3 regions of the Pseudaminobacter sp. Soil_N_29 genome follow, and region 2 is predicted to be linked to each of the others. Evidence: predicted binding sites of a transcription regulator. Region 2 holds the regulator's gene; each other region holds the start of a gene.
What was found. The regulator PhoB, encoded in region 2, activates phosphate uptake and scavenging genes when phosphate is short. The targets are predictions, from matches to a motif close to TGTCATNNANCTGTCAT.
Positions count from the first base shown of each region.

Region 1: the regulator PhoB is predicted to act here: its motif matches at 3,991-4,007, upstream of AC3A4H_RS07595 (UDP-2,3-diacylglucosamine diphosphatase).
Region 3: the regulator PhoB is predicted to act here: its motif matches at 2,570-2,586, upstream of AC3A4H_RS11590 (bifunctional 2',3'-cyclic-nucleotide 2'-phosphodiesterase/3'-nucleotidase).

Region 1 covers NZ_JBDGLC010000002.1:340,816-350,366, forward strand. Annotated here, with positions in the region: gene AC3A4H_RS07580 (ABC transporter permease) at 1-746, opposite strand, end outside; gene dgcA (N-acetyl-D-Glu racemase DgcA) at 823-1,806, shown strand; gene AC3A4H_RS07590 (MFS transporter) at 1,777-2,994, opposite strand; gene AC3A4H_RS07595 (UDP-2,3-diacylglucosamine diphosphatase) at 3,124-3,945, opposite strand; gene AC3A4H_RS07600 (SDR family oxidoreductase) at 4,064-4,843, shown strand; gene AC3A4H_RS07605 (NADP-dependent malic enzyme) at 5,013-7,340, shown strand; gene AC3A4H_RS07610 (DUF2865 domain-containing protein) at 7,440-8,606, shown strand; gene gltX (glutamate--tRNA ligase) at 8,524-9,551, opposite strand, start outside.
Region 2 covers NZ_JBDGLC010000009.1:192,479-202,029, reverse strand. Annotated here, with positions in the region: gene pstC (phosphate ABC transporter permease subunit PstC) at 1-1,319, shown strand, start outside; gene pstA (phosphate ABC transporter permease PstA) at 1,316-2,635, shown strand; gene pstB (phosphate ABC transporter ATP-binding protein PstB) at 2,653-3,477, shown strand; gene phoU (phosphate signaling complex protein PhoU) at 3,525-4,238, shown strand; gene phoB (phosphate regulon transcriptional regulator PhoB) at 4,258-4,947, shown strand; gene AC3A4H_RS20130 (ROK family protein) at 4,965-6,200, opposite strand; gene xylF (D-xylose ABC transporter substrate-binding protein) at 6,391-7,434, shown strand; gene AC3A4H_RS20120 (sugar ABC transporter permease) at 7,693-9,042, shown strand; gene AC3A4H_RS20115 (ATP-binding cassette domain-containing protein) at 9,057-9,551, shown strand, end outside.
Region 3 covers NZ_JBDGLC010000004.1:182,685-192,235, forward strand. Annotated here, with positions in the region: gene AC3A4H_RS11575 (hypothetical protein) at 310-579, shown strand; gene ald (alanine dehydrogenase) at 705-1,820, opposite strand; gene AC3A4H_RS11585 (Lrp/AsnC family transcriptional regulator) at 1,969-2,442, shown strand; gene AC3A4H_RS11590 (bifunctional 2',3'-cyclic-nucleotide 2'-phosphodiesterase/3'-nucleotidase) at 2,677-4,656, shown strand; gene AC3A4H_RS11595 (hypothetical protein) at 4,741-5,103, opposite strand; gene AC3A4H_RS11600 (Dabb family protein) at 5,361-5,654, shown strand; gene AC3A4H_RS11605 (ParB N-terminal domain-containing protein) at 6,056-6,304, shown strand; gene AC3A4H_RS11610 (hypothetical protein) at 6,395-6,757, shown strand; gene AC3A4H_RS11615 (acyl-CoA carboxylase subunit beta) at 6,801-8,333, opposite strand; gene AC3A4H_RS11620 (VOC family protein) at 8,471-8,911, opposite strand; gene AC3A4H_RS11625 (cold-shock protein) at 9,129-9,551, shown strand, end outside.

The DNA of each region.
Region 1 (9,551 bases), on a different contig from region 2:
TCGGCGGTGATGGCGCTGCCGGAACGGCCTGCCAGCATGATCGCCGTCATTAGCACGCCGAGTTCGCGCAGGATCAGGATACCGACCAGGTCGACTACGAAGATGTCGGCGCCGAAATAGCGAAGCTGGTAGGCGCCCTGCTGGGCCACGATGCCGCCCACGATCGCCGACATCAGCACCACGACCGGCACTGCGCCCACGCCCATGCGGTCGATCTGGTGAAAGATCGCAGCCAGATTGACGGCATGGCCGCGGCCAAGCTTCAACTGCGCCCCGCGAATGGTGGAGCCCAGGATGTTCATGGAGGCGAGGAAGTCGTCTCGGATCGTGTAGACCGTGCGCCCGATCGCCTCCAGCGAGGCTATGACGAGACCGGGCGGCTTGGGCCGTTCCACCTCCCCGCCCCGCCGCGATGCATCGCGCACCGCGCCGAGAAGGATGCCGGCCTCTTCGCTCGCGCCAGTAAGCCTGACCTCGGCATTGCGCGCCTCCCGCGCAGCGATCAGCCTTTCAAGCAGCCAGGCGCCGGCAGTGTCGATCTTTTCGACCCCTGCAAGGTCGAGTACCACGGGCTCGCTGTCCCTGCGTGTTTCGAGGCGGCGCATCTCAGCATCGACCAGCGCGACCGTTCGCGTCGTCCAGGTGCCCGACAAGACATAGGCGCGCACGCCGTCATGCTCCGCCTCGCCGATGAAGGGCGGCTGCTCTTTTGCGGTTTTCGCTTCGTCGGCAGCATTGATAGTCATGACAGCCTGTCATATCCCGTCATCGAGGCTCTGTCACTTTTTCAGCTTTGCCGGTCCAAGAATTTGGAGAAAAAACATGCCGCGTGTCCTTTCGGCCAATGCCGAGTGCTTTCCGATCGCCGGCACCTTTACCATCTCGCGCGGCTCGAAGACCGAGGCCGAGGTGATCGTCTGCGAAATCGCTGAGGGGCCGGCCGTCGGCCGTGGCGAATGCGTGCCCTACAAGCGCTATGGCGAGACGATGGAAAGCGTGCGCGAAGCAATCGAAGCGATGGCGCCCCGGATAGCGGCGGGCATGGACCGCAACGCCCTCGTGAAGTCGATGGCATCGGGCGCAGCCCGCAACGCCATTGATTGCGCGCTGTGGGATCTGGAAGCGAAGCTTTCGGGAATACCCGTGTGGCAGACCATTTCCGGCGCGCAGCCGCAACCGCTTGAAACGGCTTACACCCTGTCGCTCTCAAGCCCTGAAGCCATGGCCGCCCAAGCCGCCGAAAATGCCTGGCGCCCGCTGCTGAAGGTCAAGATCGGCAGCGACAATGATATCGCGCGCATCGAGGCGGTGCGGAAGGCTGCGCCCGACAGCCGCATCATCCTCGACGCCAATGAAGGCTGGAACGACGAAAACATCCGGCAGAACCTGGCACTGGCGGCCGATCTCGGCATCGCGTTGATCGAGCAGCCGCTTCCGGCGGGCAAGGACGGGATCCTGCGCGACATTCCGCACCCCGTGCCGATCTGCGCCGACGAGAGCGGACACGGCGTGGAAGATCTCGAGTCGCTGATCGGTCTCTACGACGCCATCAACATCAAGCTGGACAAGACCGGTGGGCTGACAGAGGCCTTGCAATTGCGCGACCGCGCACGCGAACTCGGCTTCTCCGTCATGGTCGGCTGCATGGTCGGCACGTCGCTGGCAATGGCGCCAGCCGTGCTGCTGGCGCAGGGTGCCGATTTCGTCGACCTGGACGGGCCGCTGCTGCTCGCGCGCGACCGCGAGCCGGGTCTGGTCTACGAAGGCTCTCTGGTGTCACCGCCCCAGGCGGCCCTTTGGGGCTGAGCGCGCCGCCAGGCCGATGAAAGCGATGCCCAGCGCCGCCACCGCCACCATCACATAAAAGCCGCCGACACCGAGCTGTTCGTAGAGCACGCCGGAAAACAGCGTGACCGTTGCCATGGAGAAGCCGCTGGCGAAGAAAGCAATGCCTTGCGCCGCGCCCATGCGTTCTTCAACCACCGTCTCGGCAATCATCTTTTGCACCCCGATCAAGATCAGGCCGGTGGAGAAGGAATGCAGCGTCTGCGACGCGAAGAAACCTGCAACGCCCGCACCCATTGGCCAGATCAGCGGAAACGAGGCCCAACGCAGCATTGCCGCCACGCCGGCCATCACCAGCAGGACGACGGGTCGCATATGGCCGAAGACCCTCGTGAAAACCATGAACATGGCAACTTCGGCCACCACACCCCAGGCCCATAGCAGGCCGACCAGCGTTTCGCTGATGCCGATCGACTTCCAGTAGATGGACACGAAGCCATAGAGAAAGCCGTGGCTGGATACGATGATGCCCGCTCCGATGACGAAGAACAGGAAATAGGCATTGAGGAGCTTCGGCGCCGCGTCCTGGAGCTCAGCCGCCGAAAGCGGCGAAGCACGCCGCGGGCGCCCGAGTCGCGGAGCAAAGCACACGACGACCAATATCGCGGCAAGACCGCCGGTGATCATCGCGGGAACCGCGTCCGCTCCATAGACTGAAAGCACGGCGCCGCCGGCGAGGTTGGCGGCCAGGAAAGCGATGGAGCCCCAGATCCGCATCCCGGCATAGTTCGAACCGAAGCGCCGAACGCCCGAGAGCGCGAGCGAATCGGCCAATGGCGTGTGCGGGGTCCAGAACACGGCCAGAACCAGGGACACCAGCAGAACGGTCAGATAGTCGGGCTCCAGAAAGTAGCCCGACGACAACATCAGCGCGGCAGCTACCGTCAGAATCAGGACATTGGCCCGGTCGTTCGCCTTGTCTGCCAGGCTCGTGATGAATGGCGTGGTCACGACGCGCAGGAACATCGGTGCCGACAATATGATCGCGATGTGGCCGGCATCGAATCCCTTGGTTTCCAGCCACAGCGGAAAATACGGAAGGTGCACGCCCACCGGTACGAAGACCATCAGGTAGATGAGCGATATCCGCAGTTCGAAATAGCGCGGCTTCACGAACTGGGCCGCAGCGAGCGTTTGCGACGACGACATGGAGGGGGCGATCCAGAAAGCGCGACTCATGCGAAATGGGATCGGTCACGCTGCCGCCCCATAGCATGGGGACGCCACCGGGCAAACAACGCCGCCGATTTCGGGCCGTGCGGCGCGGTGGGAGCGGCGTCAGGCTGCCTTGCCGATGGCCTCTTCCATCTCGGCCGGCACGCGGAGCGGCTTGCGGCGTGCTGGCCGGGCGATCGCGTGCGGCCAGTGGACGATCTCCATCGACCCGTCGAAATGCTCGACCACCGCAGTGCAGCTCTCCACCCAGTCGCCGGTGTTGACATAGCGCACGTCGCCGAAATCCTCGATCGCGGCGTGGTGAATATGCCCGCAGATCACGCCATCGACATCCGAACGTCGAGCCTCATCGGCCAAGACGTCCTGGAACGAGCCAATGAAATTGACCGCCTTCTTGACCTTCACCTTTGCCCAGGAAGAGAACGACCAATAGGGCATGCCGAGCCACTGACGCAGCCGCGTCACCATCCGATTGACCATGATGGCCATGTCGTAGGCCTTGTCGCCCAGATAGGCGAGCCAGCGCGCATTGTGCACGACCATGTCGAACTGGTCGCCGTGGATGACCAGATAGCTCTTGCCGTCGGCGGCTTTGTGAATAGCCCGGTCGGCAACGACGATGCCGCCGAAATGAACACCCTGGAACATCCGCAGGAATTCGTCGTGATTGCCCGCGATATAGATGATCTGCGTGCCCTTGCGCGCCTGGCGCAGCAGCTTCTGCACGACATCATTGTGGCTTTGCGGCCAATGCCAGGACCGCCGCAGCCGCCAGCCATCGACAATGTCGCCAACAAGGTAGATCGTCTCCGCTTCGTGATGACGCAGGAAGTCGATCAGAAACACCGCCTTGGCCGCTTTGGAGCCGAGATGGACATCGGAAATGAACAGGGTGCGGAATTTGCGTGGCGCTTCGCCGGGCATGAGCTTCTGTTCCGTTGCTGTCGCGCAAGCCTATGAAGCCCCCATGCAACAGGCGTATGACGGTTGCGGTTTTTGCCACGCAAGCTAGGTTCGCAACCCTGCAGAGGAGAAGCAAATCATGGATCTCGGCATTCGAGGAAAGACGGCCATCGTCTGTGCGTCGAGCCGCGGGCTGGGCCGCGGTTGCGCAACGGCGCTGGCCGAGGCGGGCTGCAACCTCGTCGTCAACGGTCGCGACCCGACGGCACTTGCGGCAACCGCACGCGAGCTTCGGGACCGGTTCGGCGTCGACGTCATCGAGATTACGGGCAATGTCGCGGACCCTGCCGTCCAGAAGGATCTGCTCGCCGCCGCGCCTGCGCCGGACATCCTGGTCAACAACAATGGCGGACCGCCGCCGCGTCCGCTGCGCGAACTCGACCGCCAGAAGATTCTCGAAGGCGTCACCAACAACATGGTCACGCCGATCGAACTCGTGCAGGCAGTGATTGACGGCATGGCGGAGCGCGGCTTCGGGCGCATCGTCAACATCACGTCGCTGTCCGTCTATGTCCCGATACCGGGACTCGACCTGTCGTCGGGCGCACGCGCCGGTCTCACCTCGTTCCTGGCAGGTGTGGCGCGCACGGTGGCCAGCCGGAATGTCACCATCAACAACCTGCTGCCGGGCAAGCTCGACACCGATCGCCTGCGCACCACGCATGGAACGGGCGTGGAGGAAACACCGGAAGCCGCGCGCGAGCGCAAGCTGCGGCTGAGCGCCGACATTCCGGCCAAGCGCCTCGGCACGCCGGAAGAATTCGGCCAGATATGCGCCTTCCTATGCTCGGTACATGCCGGCTATATTACCGGGCAGAACATTCCGGTGGATGGCGGCCTGTATGTCAGCGCGTTTTGACGCGACGACACACATCTGACTCAATTGGCGAAATAGTGGTTCCAAGCAATTGGAATCACTGGAATTATCGACCTCGTGCCTTTCCGACCACTCACCGGTGTCTGAAGGGCGGGGATCGCACAGGGCAACAGGCGGTCGAATGCGACCGTACGCGGGGTAAGCGGCGGAAATGAACACGGAAACAGACAACACCAAACGCTCCGACCTCGATGAGGCGGCGCTGTTCTTCCACAAATATCCGGTAGCGGGAAAGCTGGAGATCCAGGCCACCAAGCCGCTTGGCAACCAGCGCGACCTGGCGCTCGCCTATTCGCCCGGCGTGGCAGCCCCCTGCCTTGCAATCCGCGACGAACCGGCCACGGCGGCCGACTATACGGCGCGCGCGAACCTTGTGGGCGTGATTTCCAACGGCACTGCTGTTCTCGGCCTCGGCAATATCGGCCCTCTGGCCTCCAAGCCGGTGATGGAGGGCAAGGCCGTCCTGTTCAAGAAATTCGCAGGCATCGACGTCTTCGACATCGAGATCGACGCGCCGGAAATCGAGCGCATGGTGGAGACCATCTCGGCGCTGGAACCCACCTTCGGCGGTATCAACCTTGAAGACATCAAGGCGCCCGAATGCTTCGAGGTGGAAGAGCGCCTCAAGGAGCGGATGCGCATTCCGGTCTTCCACGACGACCAGCACGGAACCGCCATCATCGTCGCAGCAGCTGTCCTCAACGGGCTGGAACTCGCCGGCAAGAAGATCGAGGACGTCAAGATCGTCACCTCCGGCGCGGGCGCTGCAGCTCTTGCCTGCCTCAACCTGCTGGTCTCGCTCGGCGCGAAGATCGAGAACATCTGGGTCACCGACCGCTACGGCGTAGCCTACAAGGGGCGCGTCGAAGAGATGGACCGCTGGAAGGCCCCCTACGTCAAGGATACCAACGCGCGCACGCTGGACGACGTCATTGGCGGCACCGACGTTTTCCTTGGGCTGTCGGCCGCCGGCGTGCTGCGCCCTGAACTGCTGCAGCACATGGCGGAAAAGCCGCTGATCCTCGCTCTGGCCAACCCGACCCCCGAGATCATGCCCGAGGTGGCACGTGCGGCACGGCCCGACGCAATGATCTGCACCGGCCGTTCCGACTTCCCGAACCAGGTCAACAACGTCCTCTGCTTCCCCTACATCTTCCGCGGCGCGCTGGATTGCGGCGCGAGCGCGATCAACGAAGAGATGAAGCTGGCGGCCGTGCGTGCCATTGCGGGGCTTGCCCGCGAGGAGCCTTCCGACGTCGCGGCCCGCGCCTATTCCGGCGAGACGCCGACCTTCGGCCCTGACTTCCTGATCCCCTCGCCCTTTGATCCGCGTCTCATCCTGCGGATCGCTCCGGCGGTGGCAAAGGCTGCCTGCGACAGCGGCGTGGCCACGCGTCCCATCACCGACTTCCCGGCCTATATCGACCGCCTGAACCGCTTCGTGTTCCGCTCCGGCCTGGTCATGAAGCCGGTGTTTGCAGCGGCGAAGACCTCGTCGGCCAAGCGCGTGATCTATGCCGACGGCGAGGACGAGCGCGTGCTGCGCGCCGCGCAGGTGGTTCTGGAGGAAGGGATCGCGCAGCCGATCCTGATCGGTCGCCCCAGCGTGGTGGACACGCGGCTGCGGCGCTACGGCTTGCGCATTCGCGCCGGCACCGACTTCGAGCTGATCAACCCCGAGGACGATCCGCGCTACCGCGACTATGTCGATCTCATGATCCAGCTTGGCGGGCGGCGCGGCATTACCCAGGAAGCCGCCCGCACCATGGTGCGCACCGACACCACCGCAATCGCCGCACTGGCGACCCGCCGCGGCGATGCCGATGCGATGATCTGCGGCCTCGAAGGCCGCTTCGCGCGGCACCTGCGCAATGTCACCCTGATCATCGGCGCGCGCGAGGGTGTGCGCCATCGCGACCTGTCGACGCTGTCGATGCTCATTTCCAGCCGCGGCGTGATCTTCCTCACCGACACTTATGTCACCGTCGACCCGAGTGCGGAAGAAATCGCCGAAATGACCATCCTGGCAGCCGAACAGATCAGGCGCTTCGGCATCGAGCCAAAGGCGGCGCTGCTGTCGCATTCGAATTTCGGCTCGCGGGACACACCCAGCGCCCTGAAGATGCGGGAAGCCGCGGCCATCCTGAAGAAGGTCGCACCGGATCTTGAGAGCGACGGCGAAATGCATGCGGATTCGGCTCTTGCCGAACATCTGCGGCAGAGGGTCTATCCACACTCCACGCTGAAGGGCGAGGCCAACCTGCTGGTGTTCCCGAACCTCGATTCGGCCAACATCACGCTTACCGCCGTGAAGCAGATGATGGATGCCCTGCATGTCGGGCCGATCCTTCTGGGCGCGGCGCAGCCGGCGCATATCCTCACGCCTTCGGTTACGTCGCGCGGCGTCGTCAACATGACGGCGCTGGCAGTGGTCGAAGCCTCGCACAAGGCGCAAGCAACCATGGCTAACGCGGACTGACAGCGTCAGTCGGCACGGGCAGGACCAAACTGCAAACAGGCAGTTAACCTGCTCGTGCTAGTCGGAGGCGGATTTCAGCCGGCTGCCCGGCAGCCGGCCATGTTGAGTTTCTTGGGGTACATGATGACGGCCGGATCGAACGGGTTCGTGCGCGCAATCGCCGTTTTTTCCGCCATATTTGCAGGGCTCCTCGCCACCATGCCGCTGGCGCTTGCCGATGCTCGCCTGTGCCGCCAGCTCGAGGCCGAACTCGCCGGTGGAGCAAAGACAGCCCGCACCGAAAAATATGACGCCGCAATCGCCAAGCAGCGCGAACAGATCGTTCGGGTGCGCAACCGGGCGCGCGCCGCGGGATGCGGCTTTTCCATGTTCGGCCGCGCGGTCGAGGATTGCGCCAAGCTCAACGACAATCTCGCCAGAATGGAAAGCAACCTGGATGCGCTGGAGCGCAAGCGTGGCCGTGTCCGTCCGGGCAGGTCACAGGCCCAGATCATTGCTGCGATCGACGCCAATGGCTGCCGGCAGGCACCGCAACGCATCGAGGCCGCGACCGAAAATGCTCGCGCCATCGAACGGATTCTGAGCCGGACGCGGGCGACCGAGCAGGCAGCCGCCGCGGCCGGCGAACGCAAAGTTCAAAGGGTGCTGAACCCGGGCGAAGGCATCAGTCGCCTTGCCGGCACGTATCGCACCTTCTGCGTACGCACCTGCGACGGCTACTATTTCCCGATGTCGCCAGCCTCTTCGCGCGGCCAGTTTGCGCGCGACCAGAAGAACTGCCAGGCGGCGTGCCCCAATGCCGAAATGCAGCTTTTTTATCAAGAAGCCGAGAGCGACACGGCAACCGAAATGATCTCTGCCCGGTCCAGCATGCCCTATTCCCGCCTGCCGGCGGCCTTTCGCTATCGAAGCTCCGCCGCGCCTGAAGGCTGCAGCTGCAACGCGCCCAAGAGTTTCGAGATCATAGCCGGAAACCCGCCGCAGCAGGAAGCGGCCGAGGTTCAGCCCGCTGCGGCCATACCTCCGACCGAGGTCGAACCGGAATTCTCGGCATCGATCGTCAAGCCGGAGCCGCCAGCGCCTGCCGCAAGCGTGGAAAGCGTCGCAAGCCCCGAAGCAATGGCAACGGTCGCCGCCGGCGACGAGCCGGCGGCCATTCGCGACCTGGACCCGGACCGCAAGGTCAGGGTCGTCGGGCCAACGTTCCTTCCCGACCCAGAAGAGGCAATAAATCTGCGAGTTCCGGCCCGGAGGCACGGCCGGTAAGCGCCAGCCGAAGCGGCATGAACAGCGACTTGCCCTTGCGGCCGGTTGCCTCTTTCACAGCGCCGGTCCAGTCCTTCCAGGTCGAGCGATCCCACGGCTCTTCCGGCAGGAGATCGAGTGCCTGCGACACGAAGTCGGCGTCTTCGCCAGCCAGTTCGATCGGCTGGTCGGGCCCTTGCCGCAGAATGCGCCACCAGCCGGCGGCATCGGCCAGCTTGTCGACGTTGCCGCGTACGGCAAGCCAGAAAGGCTCCGCCTGTTCGCCGGAGATGCCGAGCACCGACAGCCGATCCTGCGCCTGCGAGAACGGCATGTTGTGGAGCAGCGCGCGGTTGAGCACGATAAGCTCCTCGGGGTCGAACTTCGAGGCGGATTTCGACGTGGTTGCGAGGTCGAAGCGGCTCGCCAACTCCGCCATGGTCGGCATGGCGGCAACGCTTTCCGAAGTGCCGATCAGCACCGCCAGCGAAGCCACGGCCATAGGCTCGATGCCTGATTCGCGCAGGCCCGAGATGGACAGCGCGCCGGTGCGCTTGGAAAGCCCCTCGCCGTCGCTGGTGGTCAGAATGTTGTGATGGCCGAACACGGGCGGCTCTGCTCCCAGCGCCTTGAAGAGCGCGATCTGCACGCCGGTGTTGGTGACATGGTCGTTGCCGCGGATGATGTGCGTGACGCCCATCTCGATATCGTCCACCACGGAAGGAAGCGTGTAGAGATAGGTGCCGTCCTCGCGCACCAGAACCGGGTCCGACAGCGAGGCGAGATCGACGGTCTCATCGCCGCGCACGAGGTCATTCCACTGGACTTCCGTGCGTTCGGGCTCGAACGGGTCGGTGGAAAAATTCGGCAGCAGGAAGCGCCAGTGCGGCTTGCGGCCTTCGGCCTCGAGCGCCTCGCGCTCTTCCGCCGTCAGCTTCAGCGCCTCGCGGCCATAGACGGGCGGCT
Region 2 (9,551 bases):
CCACGCTTCCGGCGCTGCTTCTGATCGTCGTCTGGGGCGTCGGCTCCAACCTCTACGTCGAAGCCCGGATCAAGTGGCATCTGCCCGAGCAGACGGCCGAGAGCACCATTGCCAGCCGCACGCTTGCCGCCGGCCTGACCAAGAGCCTGGCCAACGGCCTGCGCCGGCTCGACGCGCCGATGGCGACCAATCCCCCGGCCAGCTTTGCCGAATTGCAGCCGCTGCTGGCCGCGCGTGGCGTGGCGCTGGCGCCCGACACGCAAGACTACATGATCCCGATTGCGGTGGACGCCAACCGCACCCAGGACATGCTGCGCATGGTCGGCGCGGTGGCGATCCTTGCGCTATCGGTGGCCGGTGCGGCCTTCGGCCTCTCGCAGATCCGCCTGCGCGCGCGGGCGCGCAACAATGTCGAGACGGTGGTGCTGTGGGGCCTGCTGGCCGCTTCCACCATCGCGATCCTGACCACCATCGGCATCGTTCTGTCGATGCTGTTCCAGACCATCCACTTCTTCGAGCGCGTGCCGCTTTCCAATTTCTTCTTCGGCACCGTGTGGGACCCGCGCTTCGCGGCCGCGGGCTCGGGAGGGGCGGAAGGCCAGTTCGGCCTGATCCCGCTCCTGGCCGGCACGCTCTACATCGCGTTCGTGGCCATGCTGGTGGCCGTGCCGGTCGGGCTGATGTCGGCCGTCTACATGGCCGAATACGCCTCGCCCAGGCTGCGCGCCACGGTCAAGCCGGCGCTGGAGCTGCTGGCGGGCATCCCGACCATCGTCTACGGTATCTTCGCGCTGGTGACGCTCGGGCCCTTCCTGCGCGACCTGAGTGCGGCACTTGCTGGCGGCACCAGTTTCATCCAGGCCCAGAGCATCCTGACCGCCGGCCTGGTGATGGGCGTGATGCTCATCCCGGTCGTTTCCTCGCTCTCCGACGACATCATCACCGCGGTTCCCCGCGCCCTGCGCGACGGCTCGCTGGGGCTCGGCGCGACGCGCTCGGAAACCATCAAGCGGGTTATTTTGCCGGCCGCACTTCCGGGCATCGTGGGTGCCATCCTGCTCACTGCCTCGCGCGCCATCGGCGAGACCATGATCGTGGTGCTGGCCGCCGGCGTGGCCGCCAACCTGACGCTCAACCCGTTCGAGGCGATGACCACCATCACCGTGAAGATCGTCAACCAGCTCACCGGCGACCTTGAGTTCAACTCGCCGCAGACGCTGGTGGCCTTTGTGCTCGGCATCACGCTGTTTGCCCTGACGCTGGTGATGAACATCTTCGCGCTCTACATCGTGCGCAAGTACCGGGAACAGTACGAATGACCGACATTCCCTTGAACGGCATTACCAGCGGCACCGTTGCGCGCCCGCGCCGCGACATCGGCCTGAAGCGCCGCTACGCCGCCGAGCGTCGTTTCCGCATCTATGGGATGCTGGCGATTTCCATCGGCCTGGTGTTCCTGGCGGTGATGCTGACCTCCGTGGTCTCCAAGGGCTACACCGCCTTCTGGCAGACGACGGTGACGCTGCCGATCACCTTCAACGAGAAGGTCATCGACCCCGAAGGCAAGCGCGCGACCGACCCGAACGTGCTCATCACGGCCAACTATCCCAAGCTGGCCGAAAGCGCGCTTGTGGCGAAGCTGGGCATCGACCCGCACGACAAGGCTGCCATTCGCAAGCTCAAGGGTTTCCTTTCGGACGGCGTGCGGGCGCAGTTGCGCGCGGTGGTTATGGACGACCCGTCGGTCATCGGCACGACGCGCAATGTCGACATCCTCGTTGCCGCCAACATCGATTCCGCCTTCAAGGGCCAGATCGACCTTTCGGTGGACGAAAGCCGGCGCAAGGTTTCCGACCAGCAGGTGGCATGGATGAATCAGCTTGCCGCCGACGGTTCGCTGGCCGAGCATTTCAACAAGGGCCTGTTCACCTTCGGCGCCTCCAGCCGGCCGGAAACCTCGGGCATGGGCGTGGCGATCATCGGCTCGTTCTACATGATGGTGATCGTGCTGTTGCTGGCGCTGCCCATCGGCGTGGCGGCCTCGATCTATCTCGAGGAATTCGCCAAGAAGAGCCGCCTGACCGACCTGATCGAGGTCAACATCAACAACCTGGCCGCGGTGCCGTCGATCGTCTTCGGCCTGCTCGGCCTGTCGGTGTTCATCAACTTCCTCGGCCTGCCGCGTTCGGCCGCCCTGGTCGGCGGCCTGGTGCTGACGCTGATGACGCTGCCAACCATCATCATCGCGACCCGTGCCGCCCTCGCCGCCGTGCCGCCCTCGATCCGCTCGGCCGCCCTTGGCCTCGGCGCCTCCAAGATGCAGATGGTGTTCCAGCACATATTGCCGCTGGCAACCCCGGGCATCCTCACCGGCACCATCATCGGCCTGGCGCGCGCGCTGGGCGAGACGGCGCCGCTGCTGCTGATCGGTATGGTCGCCTTCGTGGCCGACTATCCGGCGACGCCGCTGGAACCGGCGACCGCATTGCCGGTGCAGATCTACATGTGGGCCAACGAGGCCGAGCGCGCCTTCGTGGAGCGCATGTCGGGCGCCATCATCATCCTGCTCGTGTTCCTGATGGCCATGAACATCACGGCCATCGTGCTGCGACGGCGTTTCGAGCGGCGCTGGTAGGCGAAGGATGCTTTAGTATGAACATCATGACGGAAGTGGCACTCGAGAACGCGGTGAACGACAAGATGAACGGTACGCCCAAGGAAATCATCAAGATGCGCGGCCGCAAGGTGTGCGTGTTCTATGGCGACAAGCAGGCGTTGTTCGACGTCGACCTCGACGTGCGCGAAAACCAGGTGACGGCGCTGATCGGGCCTTCGGGCTGCGGCAAGTCGACCTTCCTGCGCTGCCTCAATCGCATGAACGATACCATCGACAGCGCCCGCGTGACCGGCCAGATCACGCTGGACGAACAGGACATCTACGACAAGAGCATCGACGTGGTGGAGCTGCGCGCCCGCGTGGGCATGGTGTTCCAGAAGCCGAACCCGTTTCCGAAGTCGATTTACGAGAACGTTGCCTATGGCCCGCGCATCCACGGCCTCGCCCGCAAGAAGGCCGACCTGGATGCCATCGTCGAGACCAGCCTGAAGAAGGCCGGCCTGTTCAACGAGGTGAAGGACCGTCTCAACGAGCCGGGCACCGGGCTTTCCGGCGGCCAGCAGCAGCGCCTGTGCATCGCCCGCGCCATTGCCGTTTCGCCCGAGGTGATCCTGATGGACGAGCCGTGCTCGGCGCTCGATCCGATCGCCACCGCGCGCGTGGAGGAACTGATCGACGAGCTGCGCCAGAACTACACCATCGTCATCGTCACCCACTCCATGCAGCAGGCGGCGCGCGTATCGCAGCGCACGGCCATGTTCCATCTGGGCCAGCTGGTCGAGGAGGGCGACACCGACAAGATGTTCACCAACCCCGACGACAAGCGCACGCAGGACTACATTACCGGCCGGTTTGGCTGACCCGCGGTTGATCCGCACGCCGGACAAAGGATTGCATAGACATGATCATGGGCAAACACACCGTCACGTCCTTTGACGAGGAACTGGGGCACATCGACCGGCTGCTGCGGGACATGGGCGATCTGGCCGGCGCCATGGTCTGTGGCGCCATCCGGGCGCTGGTCAATTCCGACAATGCGCTTGCCCAGCGGGTGATTTCCGACGACGCGGTGATGGACGCGCGCCAGCGCGAGCTGGACGACCGCGCCATCACGCTGATCGCCAAGCGGCAGCCCATGGCGCAGGACCTGCGCGCCGTGGTGGGCGCGATCCGCATGGCCGGCGACCTGGAGCGCATCGGCGACCTTGCCAAGAACATCGCCAAGCGCGTCGGCGCCGTGGGCGAGAGCGCCACGCCCCGCAGCCTCGCCCATTCCATCGAGACGATGTCGGACATGGTACTGGAGCAGATCAACGGCGTGGTCGACAGATATGTGACGCGCCAGCCCGAAGGCCTGAAGGCGCTGCGCGCGGCGGACGAGAACATCGACGTGAAGTACACCTCAGTGTTCCGCGAGCTGCTGACCTACATGATGGAGGATCCGCGCAACATCACCGCCTGCACGCATCTTCTGTTCTGCGCCAAGAACCTGGAACGCATCGGCGACCATGTCACCAACATCGCCGAGAACGCCTACTATGTGATGACCGGCCAGCAGCTGCCGCCCAACCGGCCGAAGTTCGACGAGACCTCGCTTTCGGCGCCGGAATCGACGACCTGAGCGGGAGACCGGAAAAGTGATGATCGCCCCAAAAATCATGGTGGTGGAGGACGAGGAGCCGCTGGGCGTCCTGCTCCGCTACAATCTGGAATCGGAAGGCTACCAGGTCGAGGTCGTGCCGCGCGGCGACGAGGCGGAAATCCGCTTGCAGGAGAACGTGCCCGACCTTCTGGTGCTGGACTGGATGCTTCCGGCGGTCTCCGGCATCGAACTGTGCCGCCGCCTGAGGATGCGCCCCGAGACCGAGCGCCTGCCCATCATCATGCTGACGGCGCGCGGCGAGGAGAGCGACCGCGTGCGGGGCCTTTCCACCGGCGCCGACGACTATCTGGTCAAGCCGTTCTCGACGCCGGAGTTCATGGCGCGGGTGAAGGCGCTGCTGCGCCGTGCCAAGCCCGAGGTTCTGTCCAGCGTGCTGAAGGTGGGCGACATCATGCTCGACCGCGAGGCGCACCGCGTCTATCGCGGCAAGAGCGAGATCAAGCTCGGGCCCACGGAATTCCGCCTGCTGGAATTCATGATGCGCCACCCCGGCCGCGTCTTCTCGCGCGGGCAGCTGCTCGACAATGTCTGGGGCGAGACGATCTATATCGACGAGCGCACGGTGGACGTGCATGTGGGCCGGCTGCGCAAGGCGATCAATCCCGGCAACCTGCCGGACGTGATCCGCACCATCCGAGGCTCGGGCTACGCCATCCGGGAGGATTGAGCCCGGCTGGCCGCGGCTCAGGCCGCCCCCGCGGCGCTTATCAGGGCAGGGCCGGGCGCGAAGATCTCCCGGTCGACGAAGGTGAGGGCGTTCATTGTGCAGCCTTCGCGGATCAGCGGCCGTTCGTTCGGCAAGGTGTCGAAGGAGATCGCCTTGTTGTGCTGGCCGCCCGCGGTCTTGTCGATAGCTGAGCGCAGCGCCGGCTCGATGAGGTCGAAGGCGGTCGCGCCGATGCCGACCAGCGCGACGGGCGCGGGGTCGATCAGCGCAAACAGGCTGCCGAGGCCGAAGCCGATGGCTTCGCCGGCGATGCGGAAGGCTTCGCGCTCCGGTCCATCGGCTGCCCGCGCCCTGTCGGCCATGGCGCGTATCTCCTCGTCCGAAATGTCGGCCAGCGGCGCCTGGTCCTCGCTTTCCCCGCGCGCATTGCGCCAGATGGCGTAGTTGCCGGCATAGGCTTCCACGCAGCCGCGACGGCCGCAGCGGCACAGCGCGCCATCGGGCCGGTGGATCATGTGGCCGAACTCGCAGCCCGACGATTGCGTGCCGGTGAAGAGTTCCCCCTTCAACACCATTCCCATGCCGATGCCGTGCGAGAGCAGGATGGCGATGAAGTCGTTGCGGTAGCGCTCTGGCTTTCGCCAGCGCAGCGCCACCGCGATCATGTTGCAGTCGTTCTCCACGGTGGCGGGGATGCCGGTGGCGGCTTCGAGCCGGTCGGCGAATTCGAGATCCGCGTGCGGGGTGATGGGCGACCACAGCATCATGCGCGATCCGGCATCGGTGATGCCCTGCACGGCCATGCCGATGCGCAGCACGCGATGGCCGGCGGCCCGGCGGGCCTCGACCTGCCGGCGCACCATGGCGACGCAGTCGCCGAGCAGCGCTTCGCGCCCGGTGGCCAGCGTCTCCAGCCGGCGCTCTTCCGATGCGACCACCTGCCCGGCGTAATCGACCACGGCGACCGACAGGAAATTGAGCGACAGCACCACGGTGATGACTTCGGCGGCTTCCGGGGCGAGGCCGAGCGCTACCTGCGGGCGGCCGCGCTTCGAGCTTGCGGCTTCAGCCGCCTTTTCGGCGAGGATGCCTTCGGCGATGAGGTCGGCGGAAATGGCCGAGATGGTGGAATGGCTGAGGCCCGTGGTCCCCGCGATCTCGGTGCGGGACGGCTGGCCCGCGCGCCGCACGGCCGCGATGACCATGGCGCGGTTGCGCTTGCGCAGATCGTCGTGACGGATCGCCACCGGCATTTCGGCATTTCCTCCCGGAGCCTTGTTGCGCTGCGCAGATTCCAGTTCGCGTGCGCCGCGTCAACCTTCGGCGGGATGTTGACAGAACTTCAGGGTTACGACACTATTTTTTCGAGGTTCGAAATAATAGCCTCGACAAGGGCCCCAGGCCATCGTCATCGCGCCCTGGAGGGGGCGCAGGGAGGAAATCATGAAGATGTTTGCAACCGCCTTGCTGGCGGGTGTCGCGCTGTCGGTGTCGCTGGCAGGCGTGGCGCAGGCGAAGGACAAGATCATCGGCGTTTCCTGGTCGAACTTCCAGGAGGAGCGCTGGAAGACCGACGAAGCGGCGATCAAGGCCGCCCTCGAAGCTTCGGGCGACAAATACATTTCCGCCGACGCCCAGTCCTCGGCGGCCAAGCAGCTGACCGACGTGGAAAGCCTGATCTCGCAGGGCGCCAACGCGTTGATCATCCTGGCGCAGGACGCCAGCGCCATCGGGCCGGCGGTCGAGAAGGCCGTGGCCGAGGGCATTCCGGTGGTGGGCTACGACCGCCTGATCGAGAACAAGGATGCCTTCTACCTGACCTTCGACAACAAGGAAGTCGGCCGCCTGCAGGCCAAGGCCGTCTATGCCGTGAAGCCCGAAGGCAACTACGTCTTCATCAAGGGCAACGGCGCCGACCCGAACGCCGACTTCCTCTTCGCCGGCCAGATGGAAGTGCTGAAGGAGGCCATCGACGCCGGCAAGATCAAGAATGTCGGCGAGGCCTATACCGACGGCTGGCTGCCGGCCAACGCCCAGAAGAACATGGAGCAGTTTCTGACCGCCAACGACAACAAGGTTGACGCGGTGGTGGCCTCCAACGATGGCACCGCCGGTGGCGCGGTGGCGGCGCTCGAGGCACAGGGCCTGGCCGGCTCGGTGCCGGTTTCGGGCCAGGACGGCGACCATGCCGCGCTCAACCGCATCGCGCTCGGCACGCAGACCGTGTCGGTGTGGAAGGATTCGCGTGAGCTGGGCAAGGCCGCGGCCGAGATCGCGGCGCAGCTCGCCGACGGCAAGAAGATGGATGAGATCCCGAACGCGACCAAGTGGTCGGATGGCCCCAACAAGGTCGAGATGACCTCGGTCTTCCTCAAGCCGATGCCGATCACCAAGGACAACCTCAACGTCGTCATCGACGCCGGCTGGGTTTCCAAGGACGTGGTCTGCCAGGGCGTGAAGGCGGGGTCGGTCGCAGCCTGCGACTAGGCCGGACGCTTGCCACAAGGCTCGTTCGGTTCCGCACGGGGCGGGCAAGACGCGGCCGCCTGCCGCTGTCCGGCTCGTTGGACGCCGCGGTTTGAGGAGAAACCGCGGCGTTTCATTCGCCGCCGCATGCCCGGTCAGGCGCGCGGCATTCAGTTCGTACAAAGTGCCTCTCCGGAAAATCGATTCCGTGTTTCCAAGGGCGTGCGCTAGGATGATGTCCTGAGACCGGCGCAAGACCGGACCGGGCGGGAGGGTGTCATGACCGAAGTGACAACGCAGGAACCCGCGGCGCAGGACACCGCCGGGCACGGGCTTGCGGACCGGGCGCGAGCCTCGGAGGCCGGGGCCATCGGGCGTTTCCTGCAGGCGACGGAACTCGACACGCGCATGCTGGGCATGGTCGGCGCGCTGCTGCTGATCTGGATCGGCTTCCACATACTGTCGAACGGCCTGTTCCTGACCCCGCGCAACCTTTGGAACCTTTCGGTGCAGTCCTCGTCGGTCGCTGTCATGGCGACGGGCATGGTGCTGGTCATAGTCACGCGAAACATCGACCTCTCGGTCGGCTCGATCCTGGGCGTATGCGGCATGATCATGGGGGTGACCCAGGCGATCGTCCTGCCGCGCTTCGCCGGCTATTCGCTCGGCGATCCGTCGATCTGGATCATCGCGCTGGCGGCCGGCCTGACTGTCGGCCTCGCCATCGGGGCGCTGCACGGCTTCATCATCGCCTATCTGGGGGTGCCCGCCTTCATCGTCACGCTGGGCGGGCTGCTGGTATGGCGCGGCGCGGCCTGGTGGGTGACCAGCGGCCAGACGGTGGCGCCGATGGACGCCACCTTCCGCCTGATGGGCGGCGGGCCGGAAGGCGCGATTGGCGCGACCTGGAGTTGGGTCGTCGGCCTCGTCGCCTGCGCGGCGGTGATCCTGATGCTGGTCTCGGGCCGCAACCAGCGCAAGCGCTTCCGCTTTCCGCTGCGCCCGGTCTGGGCCGAAATGTTTCTGGGCGTTGTCGCCTGCCTCGTCATCCTGCTGGCCGTCTGGGTGGCCAATTCCTACCCGTGGCCGAGCGGCACGGTGAGGAAATATGCCGAGGCCAACAACATCGCCATTCCCGATGGCGGGCTGTTCATCGCCCATGGCATCGCCATTCCGGTGCTGATCGCGATCGCGGCCGGCATCATCATGACCTTCATCGCCACCCGCACCCGCTTCGGCCGCTATGTCTTCGCCATCGGCGGCAACCCGGAGGCGGCGGAACTGGCCGGCATCAACACCCGCTGGGTGACGATGAAGATCTTCATGCTCATGGGCTTCCTGGCGGCCATCGGCGCGGCGATCTCCACGGCGCGGCTGAACGCGGCCACAAATGCGCAGGGCACGCTGGACGAATTGCTGGTGATCGCTGCAGCGGTCATCGGCGGCACCTCGCTTTCGGGCGGGGTCGGAACGGTGGCGGGCGCGATGCTGGGCGCGGTGCTGATGCAGTCGCTGCAGTCGGGCATGGTGCTTCTGGGCATGGACACGCCGCTGCAGAACATCGTGGTCGGCATCGTGCTGGTCGCGGCCGTGTGGCTCGACACGCTCTACCGCCGGCGCGTGCAGTGAAACCGGAGGGCATGATGGACCAGATGCGCACTCCCCTCGTGGAACTGAGGAACATTTCCATCGCCTTCGGCGGCATCCGCGCCGTCGACGATGCCTCGGTCGACCTGCATGCGGGCGAGGTGGTGGCGCTGCTCGGGCACAATGGCGCCGGCAAGTCGACGCTGATCAAGATCCTGTCGGGCGCCTACCGGCGCGATGCCGGCACCATCCTCGTCAATGGCGAGGAGGCGGCGATCGGCAATCCGCGCGATGCCAAGAGATACGGCATCGAGACGATCTACCAGACGCTGGCGCTGGCCGACAATGTCGATGCCGCCGCCAACCTGTTCCTGGGCCGGGAACTCAGGACCGGTTGGGGCACGCTGGACGACGTGGCCATGGAGGCCGAGGCGCGCAAGGTGATGGGCAGGCTCAACCCGCGCTTCCAGCGCTTCAAGGAGCCGGTGAGCAAGCTTTCGGGCGGCCAGCGCCAGTCGGTGGCGATTGCGCGGGCGATCCTGTTCAACGCC
Region 3 (9,551 bases), on a different contig from region 2:
GTTTTTCGTTGGCGGGCTTTTTCTTTTGCCCCCGCTGAAAAGCTTGTTTTTTCAGAGAATAAGCAGTGACACGCGTCCGTGAAATCGCGCAAACGGCAGTCGCGGTGTTGTGATTGGGAAGTGTGCCGAAAAATACATATCTCCTGAGCGTGGAAGAAATGAACCTTGGATAAGAAGTTTTTCTGACCAGCTCAGCATGACGCAAAAGACGGTTCAACCCGGTCGCCAAGTTTCGCTGGCTTCCAGGCGTTTCTCCGCGGCTGTGTTTCAGAATGGAAGCAGCCATCGATATTGATAAGGAGAAGGCAGATGAATAAGTTTCTATTCGCTTTTGCAGCAGTTCTTCTTGGTTCCGGCGCCGCCCTGGCCGATTCCGCACCGGCCACGGTAATCGTTCATCCGAGCCATGTTGTTCGCGAGACCTACGCGCAGGCCCTGTCCACGGGAGATACCGCGCCTACGGTGAAAGTGGTGAAGCAGTCGCGCATCAATTATGCCAGCGCAGCGGCCATGCAGGCTCTGGGCCACGCCCCCGTGTTCAATCCTCACGGCGGAGATGCGGCGCCTCCAGCCCGTTGAGCCGGTCACCCGCACTGCGATCCTTGAGCGGATGTGAGTTTCGAGGGCGACGGAGTTGGTCCGCCGCCCTCTCGCTTTCCAGAGGTTCTGCGCAGTTGCGGCTTGCATGAAGCGGGCCGAAATGGTCACGCGGCCAGCACTGCTTTCGGCTCGGCCGCTTCATAGCCGAGCGCTTCCGCCACGGCGCGATTGGTTATCCTGCCCTTGTGAACGTTCAGCCCGTTTCGCAGGTGCGGCTCGTCCACCAGCGCCTTCAGCCCCTTGTCGGCCAGTTGCAGGCCGAAGTGCAATGTTGCGTTGTTCAGCGCATGTGCCGACGTCACCGGCACCGCGCCCGGCATGTTGGCCACGCAGTAGTGGATGACGCCATCGACCTCATAGGTCGGATTGGCGTGCGTGGTCGCGTGCGAGGTCTCGAAGCAGCCGCCCTGGTCGATCGCCACATCCACCAGCACCGCTCCCTTCTTCATGCCCGACAGCATTTCGCGCGAAACCAGCTTCGGTGCGGCAGCGCCTGGAATCAGCACCGCGCCGATCACCACGTCGGCCGAGAAGCATTCCTCTTCCAGCGCTTCGACGGTGGAGTAGCGGGTATGGACCCGTCCGGCAAAAATGTCGTCGAGCTGGCGCAGGCGCGGAATGAAGCGGTCGAGCACGACGACCTCGGCGCCGAGGCCGACGGCCATCTTGGCGGCGTTCAAGCCGACCACGCCGCCCCCGATGATCACGACCTTGCCCGGCAGAACACCGGGCACCCCGCCCAGCAGCACGCCGCGCCCGCCGTTCGGCTTTTGCAGCGCGGTGGCTGCCGCCTGGATGGCCAGCCTGCCCGCCACTTCCGACATCGGCGCCAGCAGAGGCAGGCCGCCCCGCTCATCGGTCACCGTCTCATAGGCAATCGCGGTGACGTCGGACGCCAGCAGGCCCTTGGCCTGCTCGGGATCGGGTGCGAGATGGAGAAAGGTGTACAAGATCTGCCCGGCGTGCAGTTGCACCCATTCGCTCGGCTGCGGCTCCTTCACCTTGACGATCATGTCTGCGCGGGCAAACACCTCCTCGGCGGTTCTCGCGATGGCTGCTCCGGCAGCGCGGTAGGCATTGTCGTCTGCGCCGATGCCGGCACCGGCACCTGTCTCGACAAGGATTTCATGGCCATGGGCGGCGTATTCGCGCACCGCGCCCGGGGTCAGTCCTACACGGAATTCGTTGTTCTTGATTTCCCTGGGGCATCCAACGCGCATGTGGGTCCTCCACTGTTGTCCCTTTACGTAGGGTAAGGTGATGAAATCACAGATTCGCTCGCGCATCCTTGCGAATTTTGTTGCGTGGCGCTGATGGCGCGGATAATTCTTGCGTGAAATAGATAGTTATTCGAAGGAATGCCGAAAAGTGTCACTCGATCGCATCGATATTGCCATATTGGACGCTCTGCAGCGCGATGGGCGCATTCCCAATGCTGCCCTGGCCGAGAAAGTCGGGCTGTCGCAGTCGGCCTGTTCGCGCCGGCTCGACAACCTTGAAAAGAGCGGCGTGATCCGGGGGTACCATGCGCGGCTTTCCAATGCGGCGCTCGGGCACCAGATGACGGCGATCGTGCACATTTCGCTTTCGGGGCAGTTCGAAAAGACGCTGTCGGACTTTGAAGCCGCGATCAAACGCTGCCCCAACGTGCTCTCCTGCCACCTCATGTCGGGCGAATACGACTACATCCTGCGCATCGCCGCCAAGGATCTGGCGGACTACGAACGCATCCACAAGGAATGGCTGACCGCCATGCCGCACGTGACGAAGATCAACTCGTCCTTCGCGCTGCGCGAGATCATCGACCGCACCGCCCTTGGCATGAAGCCCGAACTGGCCTGAGGGCCGTTTCCTTCCATGACGCCGCCATTGTGGTGAGCGTCTTCGTTTTGCGAGGGTGCCAGGTCGGGCTGGTTGGTCCGGCTTTCGCGCATCCGAAATTGCCATGCCTGTGCTGCAGTCAGCGGCCTGTCATTGCCCCGTCATCCTCACCTGCTGGACTCGCCAGGAATTCGGCGCGAAACTCCGGGTTTCGACGTCGATTTTTTTTGAGCCTTTTCACAGGAGAGAAAACGCATGTCGCAAGTGCTTCCCTCGATTTCGCGCCGGTCGTTTCTAGCAGGCTCCGCCGCTGCCGGCGCCCTGGTGATGTTGCATCCCTTTTCGGCGCGCGCACAGGCCAACCAGGCCCATCTCAGGATCATGGAGACCACCGATATCCATGTGAACGTGCTGCCCTACGACTACTACGCCGACAAGCCGAACGACACGATGGGGCTTTCCCGCACCGCTTCGCTGATCGATGCCGTGCGCAAGGAAGCCACCAACACCATGCTGGTCGACAATGGCGACCTTCTGCAGGGCAGCCCCATGGGCGACTACATCGCTTATGAGAAGGGGTTGAAGGAAGGCGACGTCCACCCAATCATGAAGGGCATGAACCTGCTCGGTTACGAGTGTTCGACGCTCGGAAACCACGAGTTCAACTACGGCCTGTCCTTCCTCGACAAGGTGCTGGCCGGCGCCAACTTCCCATTCGTTTGCGCCAACCTGATCCGCGGCACGGAGCTCGCCTCCAACCCTCGCGACGACAAGCTCTATCTCAAGCCCTACGTGATCCTCGACCGGAAGATCAAGGACGGCGCCGGCGAGGAGGATCCGATCCGCATCGGCGTCATCGGCTTCGTTCCGCCGCAGATCATGATCTGGGACGCCAAGAACCTTTCGGGCAACGTCATGACCCGCGACATCGTTCAGGCAGCCAAGGCCTGGGTGCCGCAGATGAAGGAGGAGGGCGCCGACGTCGTGGTCGCGCTTTCGCACTCCGGCATCGATGTGAAGCAAAGCGACATGATGGAAAACGCCTCCTTCTTCCTGGCCGGCGTGGAAGGCATCGATGCGATCTTCACCGGCCACCAGCACCTGGTCTTCCCCGGAAGGAAGGATTTTCAGGGCCTCGAGGGGGTGGATGCCGAAAAGGGCACGCTGATGGGCAAGCCTGCCGTGATGGGCGGCTTTTGGGGCTCGCATATGGGGCTGGTCGATCTGTTGCTCGAACGCGACGGCAGCAAGTGGCGCGTGGTGTCGGCAACCTCGGAGGCGCGGCCGATCTACGAGCGCGTCGACAACAAGAACAAGGCCCTCGTTGAGGACGACAACCGCATCGCCGACGCTCTCAAGGAAGACCACGAGGCAACGCTGGCCTATGTCCGCCGGCCGGTCGGCAAGACCACGGCGCCGCTCTATTCCTATTTTGCACTGGTTGCCGACGATCCGTCGGTGCAGATCGTGAGCCAGGCGCAGATCTGGTACATCAAGGACCTGCTCAAGGAAACGAAGTGGAAGGACCTGCCGGTGCTTTCTGCGGCGGCGCCTTTCAAGGCGGGCGGCCGCGGCGGTGCCGACTACTACACCGACGTGCCGGCCGGCGACGTGGCGATCAAGAACGTGGCCGATCTCTACCTCTATCCCAACACCGTGCGGGCAGTGGAAATCACCGGAGCGCAGGTCAAGGAGTGGCTTGAGATGTCGGCTGGCATCTTCAACCAGATCGAACCCGGCAAGACCGGCCAGGAGCTCATCAACAAGGACTTTCCGTCCTACAATTTCGACGTCATCGACGGGGTGACCTACAAGATCGATCTGTCGCAGCCGCCGAAATATGACCCGAAGGGCAAGGTGACCAATGCGGGGTCGAGCCGCATCCTCGAGCTCATGTTCGACGGCAAACCCATTGATCCCCAGGCGAAATTCGTGGTTGCCACGAACAATTACCGCGCCGGCGGCGGCGGCAATTTCCCGGACATCAACGAAACCAAGATCATCGTCGAGGCGCCTGACACCAACCGCGACGTCATCGTGCGCTACATCGTGGAGCAGAAGACCATCAATCCTTCCGCCGACAGCAACTGGTCGTTCGCGCCGATGCCAGGCACAGCCGTGATTTTCGAGACCGGGCCAAAGGCGAAGGAGTTCCTCGACCAGGTACAGAGCGTGAAGATCGAAGCCGCAGGCGAGGGCGCCGACGGCTTTGCGAAATATCGCATCATGCTCTAACCGTTTTCGCCTGGGCAAAGCAGACATAGCAAAGGGGCGGCAGGATGACCTGCCGCCCCTTCTGCAACCTGCGCTAGGCGGGGACTAGCGCTCGAGGATGACATCCTGCGGATTGACGATGACCGAGGAAGGTGCGGCATCGCCGCCGCGCATATTGGGTGTGCTGGTTGCAAAGCCGCCAAAACCTGCGCGGCCCGTGATGTCGAGGCTGGTGGGCGGGTTGACGACAACGGACGAAGGTGCCGCGTCGCCGCCGCGCATGTTGGGTGTGGTAGTTGCGAACCCGCCAAACCCGGCACGGCCTGTTATGTCAATGTTCGTCGGTGGATGGAACAACACCACAGGCGGGGCCGCGTCGCCGCCGCGCGGATTGAAGAACTGGGCTGAAGCCATGGAAGCACTTGCGGCTACAATGCCCAGGGCGATGGGGATAATGATTTTTTTCATTTTTGTTCTCCGTTTTTCTTTGCCCATCAAGTAATGGGCCAAGAATTTCGAAGATAAGTTGAGGGGGGCTTATTCCTATCTTCGCTCACATACCAAAAAGTAGGCCTGCCATTCCTCAACATCAAATCACTGACTCGCGATTGTCGAGCGGGGCTGAGGCAGGAGTCCGTGATGAGGAAACTGGCACGCGCATATGCATTGACGAGCGCCGCCGCGAGACCCCAAAAGGGCGCCTCCCAGACTCGAAGGAGGCGAAATTGATCCGGCACATTGTATTCTTCAGCGCCAAGCGAGGGCAGGACGTCGAGACTATCCGCAACGGGCTGCTCGCGCTTGCTGCCATACCGCATTCCAGCCACTTCGAAGTGACGGTCAACTCCAAGGTCGACCCGATGTGCGATGCGATCGACTTCGTCGTTTACGCCGAATTTGCTGATGACACGGCGCTGGCCGCCTTTAAGGCGCACCCCATCTATGATGAAACGACCCGCAAGGTCAGGCCCATGCGCGAACTGCGCTTTTCGGCCGACGTTGTCGCTGACCAAAGATAGCTAACACCCTTCTCGATCTGGTGCGACCGCCGCCATGCCGAAATTGGGACAGCTGTTCTCTTTCGGCGACGTTGTTGGCCCAAACCGGGTCACACCCTGTCAATCGCGCAGCCTGTTCATCGTTGCCGCCGCGAGCAACACGCCGGAAAGTCCCGCAGTTGTCGCGGCCAGGGCTCAAAAATCATGATTGGCACGGATGTTGCTGCTGAATTGATGTGCGTCGCTCTCGCGCCAGCCGTTGGGGGGCTCGCCCGATGACGCCGACGCAGCCTTCAGGGGAGGGCACCCGGTCGGAGCGCAGCGTAGCAGCGCGCTCTGGCCGGGTCACTCTCGGTAACGGGCATGGACATCCGGCGCCAAAGCACTAATCATGGCGAAGCTCCACATCTGTTGGCGAGGCCATGCTCAGACCTCAGAAAATTCCCATCAGCCAGATCTATGTCCCGGCCGCGCGCCGCAAGACGCTTCATCCGGAAACGGTGCGGTTCATTGCCGAAAGCATCGTGGAAAACGGACAGCAGACACCGATCCAGGTGCGCTTCGACGGCAAGCGATATGTTCTGATTGAGGGGCTGCATCGTTTGGAAGCCATGAAGTGGCTCGGGGAAACGACCATCGAGAGCTATCTGGTGCAGGCGCGCCGCCACTGACGTCTTCCAATCCAAAGCCGCCGCAAATAGCGTCAAGCCTCTCCCGTGATAATCTGATCGTGGCCTTGAGTGAGGCGGGCCTGTCTTCGTGTGTCCGGTCGCCGCGAAAAAGTCGCCGAAGCCGTAAGGCTGGCGCAAGCGACCGCCTCCATTCTGCAAAGCGTTCGTTGCTGTATCTGTGTTTGGGCAATTGGCGAGGGGCTGCCGATGCAGAACATTATCGAAGATTGTCTGAAGCCGCGCCTGACGGAAAGCGTCGATATTCTCACGGCGGTCAACATCCTGCGTGCGCGCGGCTACGATCAGGACGATCTGATCGCCGAGATTACCAGGCTCTTCTACGTCGATCTGGACGAATACAACCTTGTCATGCGTCGGCTGGCCTTCGCCGGCGTACGCTATGATGGGTTTGCATTCCAGGACGATGCCCTTGCGGTCGGCTCGGCGGCCTGAGAAGTAATAATCTGACGCGCCAGCGGACCGGCGCTAACCTCTCTCAAAGCGGAATGTTGTCGTGCTTCTTCCAGGGGTTCTGCAAATCCTTGTTGCGCAGCATGCGTAGCGCCCGCGCCACCCGCCGGCGGGTGGAATGCGGCATGATCACCTCGTCGACATAGCCGCGCTCGGCCGCCACGAAGGGGGAGAGGAATCGATCCTCATAGGCCTTCGTGTGCGCCGCGATCTTCTCGGCATCGCCGATGTCCTTGCGGTAGATGATTTCGACCGCGCCCTTGGCTCCCATAACCGCGATCTGCGCCGTCGGCCAGGCATAGTTCATGTCGCCGCGCAGGTGCTTTGAGGCCATCACGTCATAGGCGCCGCCGAAGGCCTTGCGGGTGATCACGGTCACCTTCGGCACCGTCGCCTCCGCGTAGGCGAACAGAAGTTTGGCCCCGTGCTTGATCAACCCGCCATATTCCTGGCTCGTGCCCGGCAGGAAGCCCGGAACGTCGACGAAGGTGACGATGGGGATGTTGAAGCAGTCGCAGAAGCGCACGAAGCGCGCCGCCTTGCGGCTGGCATCGGAATCAAGCACCCCGGCCAGCACCATCGGCTGGTTGGCCACAAAGCCGACCGTGCGGCCCTCTATGCGGCCGAAACCGACGACGATGTTCTTCGCAAAACTCGGCTGGATCTCGAAGAAGTCGCCTTCATCGGCGGTCTTCAGGATCAGTTCCTTGATGTCGTAGGGCTTGTTGGCGTTGTCGGGGATCAGTCGGTCGAGCGACAGGTCGTGCTCGGTCACCGACTGGAAGCACTCGATCTCGGGAATCTCGGCGGTGTTGGAGGCCGGCAGGAAGTCGATCAGCCGGCGCATCTGTAGCAGCGTCTCGACGTCGTTGTCGTAAGCGCCGTCGGCGATCGAGGATTTCGTCGTGTGGACGGAGGCGCCGCCGAGGCTCTCGGCCGTCACCGTCTCGTTGGTCACGGTCTTCACCACATCCGGCCCGGTCACGAACATGTAGGACGTATCGCGCACCATGAAGATGAAGTCGGTCATGGCAGGCGAATAGACGTCGCCGCCGGCGCATGGGCCCATGATGACGGAGATCTGCGGAATGACGCCCGAGGCGAGCACATTGCGCTGGAACACCTCGGCATAGCCGCCAAGCGCCGCCACGCCCTCCTGGATGCGCGCGCCGCCAGCGTCGTACAGGCCGATGATCGGCGCGCGGTTGCGCAGCGCCATGTCCTGCACCTTCTGGATCTTTTCCGCATGCGCCTCTGAAAGAGATCCGCCGAAGACGGTGAAATCCTTGGCAAAAAGGAAGACCGGTCGCCCGTTGACCGTGCCCCAGCCGGTCACGACACCGTCGCCGGCGACCTTGGTCTTCTCCATGCCGAAGTCGGTCGAGCGGTGCTCGACGTACATGTCGAACTCCTCGAAGGAGCCTTCATCGAGGAAGATTTCGATGCGCTCGCGGGCTGTCAGCTTGCCCTTGGCGTGCTGGGCCTCCACGCGGGCCTTGCCGCCGCCGGCACGCGCGATTTCGCGCCGGCGCTCGAGTTCCTTCAGCACGTCTTTCATTGCGAAACGCTCCCTCGGGCCCAAACCTTGCATGAAGGTGTTAGCACGACCGCAAGGGCGCGCAAACATCGCCGCGAGCGCGAGCGCCCCGCTTGCCCGCCCGCCTCCCTGGAAAAACGCGGGCGCGGTTTCGCCTATTACCAGGTGCCGGTGTTCTGCATGGACGCCCAGGGCTCGGCCTTCTCCTTCGCCTCGCCCTTCTGCAGCAGTTCAATCGAAATGCCGTCCGGCGACTTGATGAACGCCATGTAGCCGTCGCGAGGTGGGCGATTGATGGTTACGCCCTTGTCCATCAAGTGCTGGCAGGTGGCGTAGATGTCGTCCACCTCATAGGCGAGATGCCCGAAATTGCGGCCGCCGGTGTAGTTTTCCGGATCCCAGTTGTAGGTCAGCTCGAGAAGCGGCGCCTTTGCGGAGGCGGCGGCACCCTCGTCGTGGCTGGCGGCGAGATAGATCAGCGTGAACCGGCCCGCTTCGCTTTCGTAGCGGCGCATCTCCTTCATGCCGAGCTTGTTGCAGTAGAAATCAAGCGATGCCTCGATGTCGGCAACGCGAACCATGGTGTGCAGATAGCGCATTTTTTCAGTCCTTATGTGGAGCTTACGAACATATGGCAGCGGTGCTGCGGCGCGGCAACGGACAAAGCCTTTGCCGCCGGCTCACTGAAGTTGATCCACAGTATTACGCAGGCTTCAACGAAAAATCCGGCCCCCGGCTCTTGCACACGAGCAAACCCAAAGTGTTAATCTGCATTTAAGAATCAGTTGCGTCGTTACGAGAAAAAGGTGCGGTCGAATGGGGGACAGAGCCTCTTTCGCGGGGCGGGACTTGGCCGGAGAAGCGGCCTTGAAACGCGATGAGATCGACGATGGCGTCGATTTTGTCGAGGTCTCGGGCGCCATCAAATGGTTTGACGTAGCCAAGGGCTACGGCTTTATCCGTCCGGACGGCGGCGGCGCCGACATTCTCCTTCATGTGACCTGCTTGCGTCGCGACGGCTTCCAGACCGCGCTCGAAGGCGCACGCGTCGTCTGTCTGGTTCGTCAGGGCGACCGCGGCTTGCAGGCCTTCCAGGTCCTGTCGATGGACAATTCGACGGCGGCGAATCCTGCCGAGAACAATGTGCAGCGCACCCATGTGGCGGTGACCGCGGAGAGCGGGCTCGAGCGCGCGTTGGTGAAATGGTTCAACCGCACCAAGGGCTTTGGGTTCCTGACC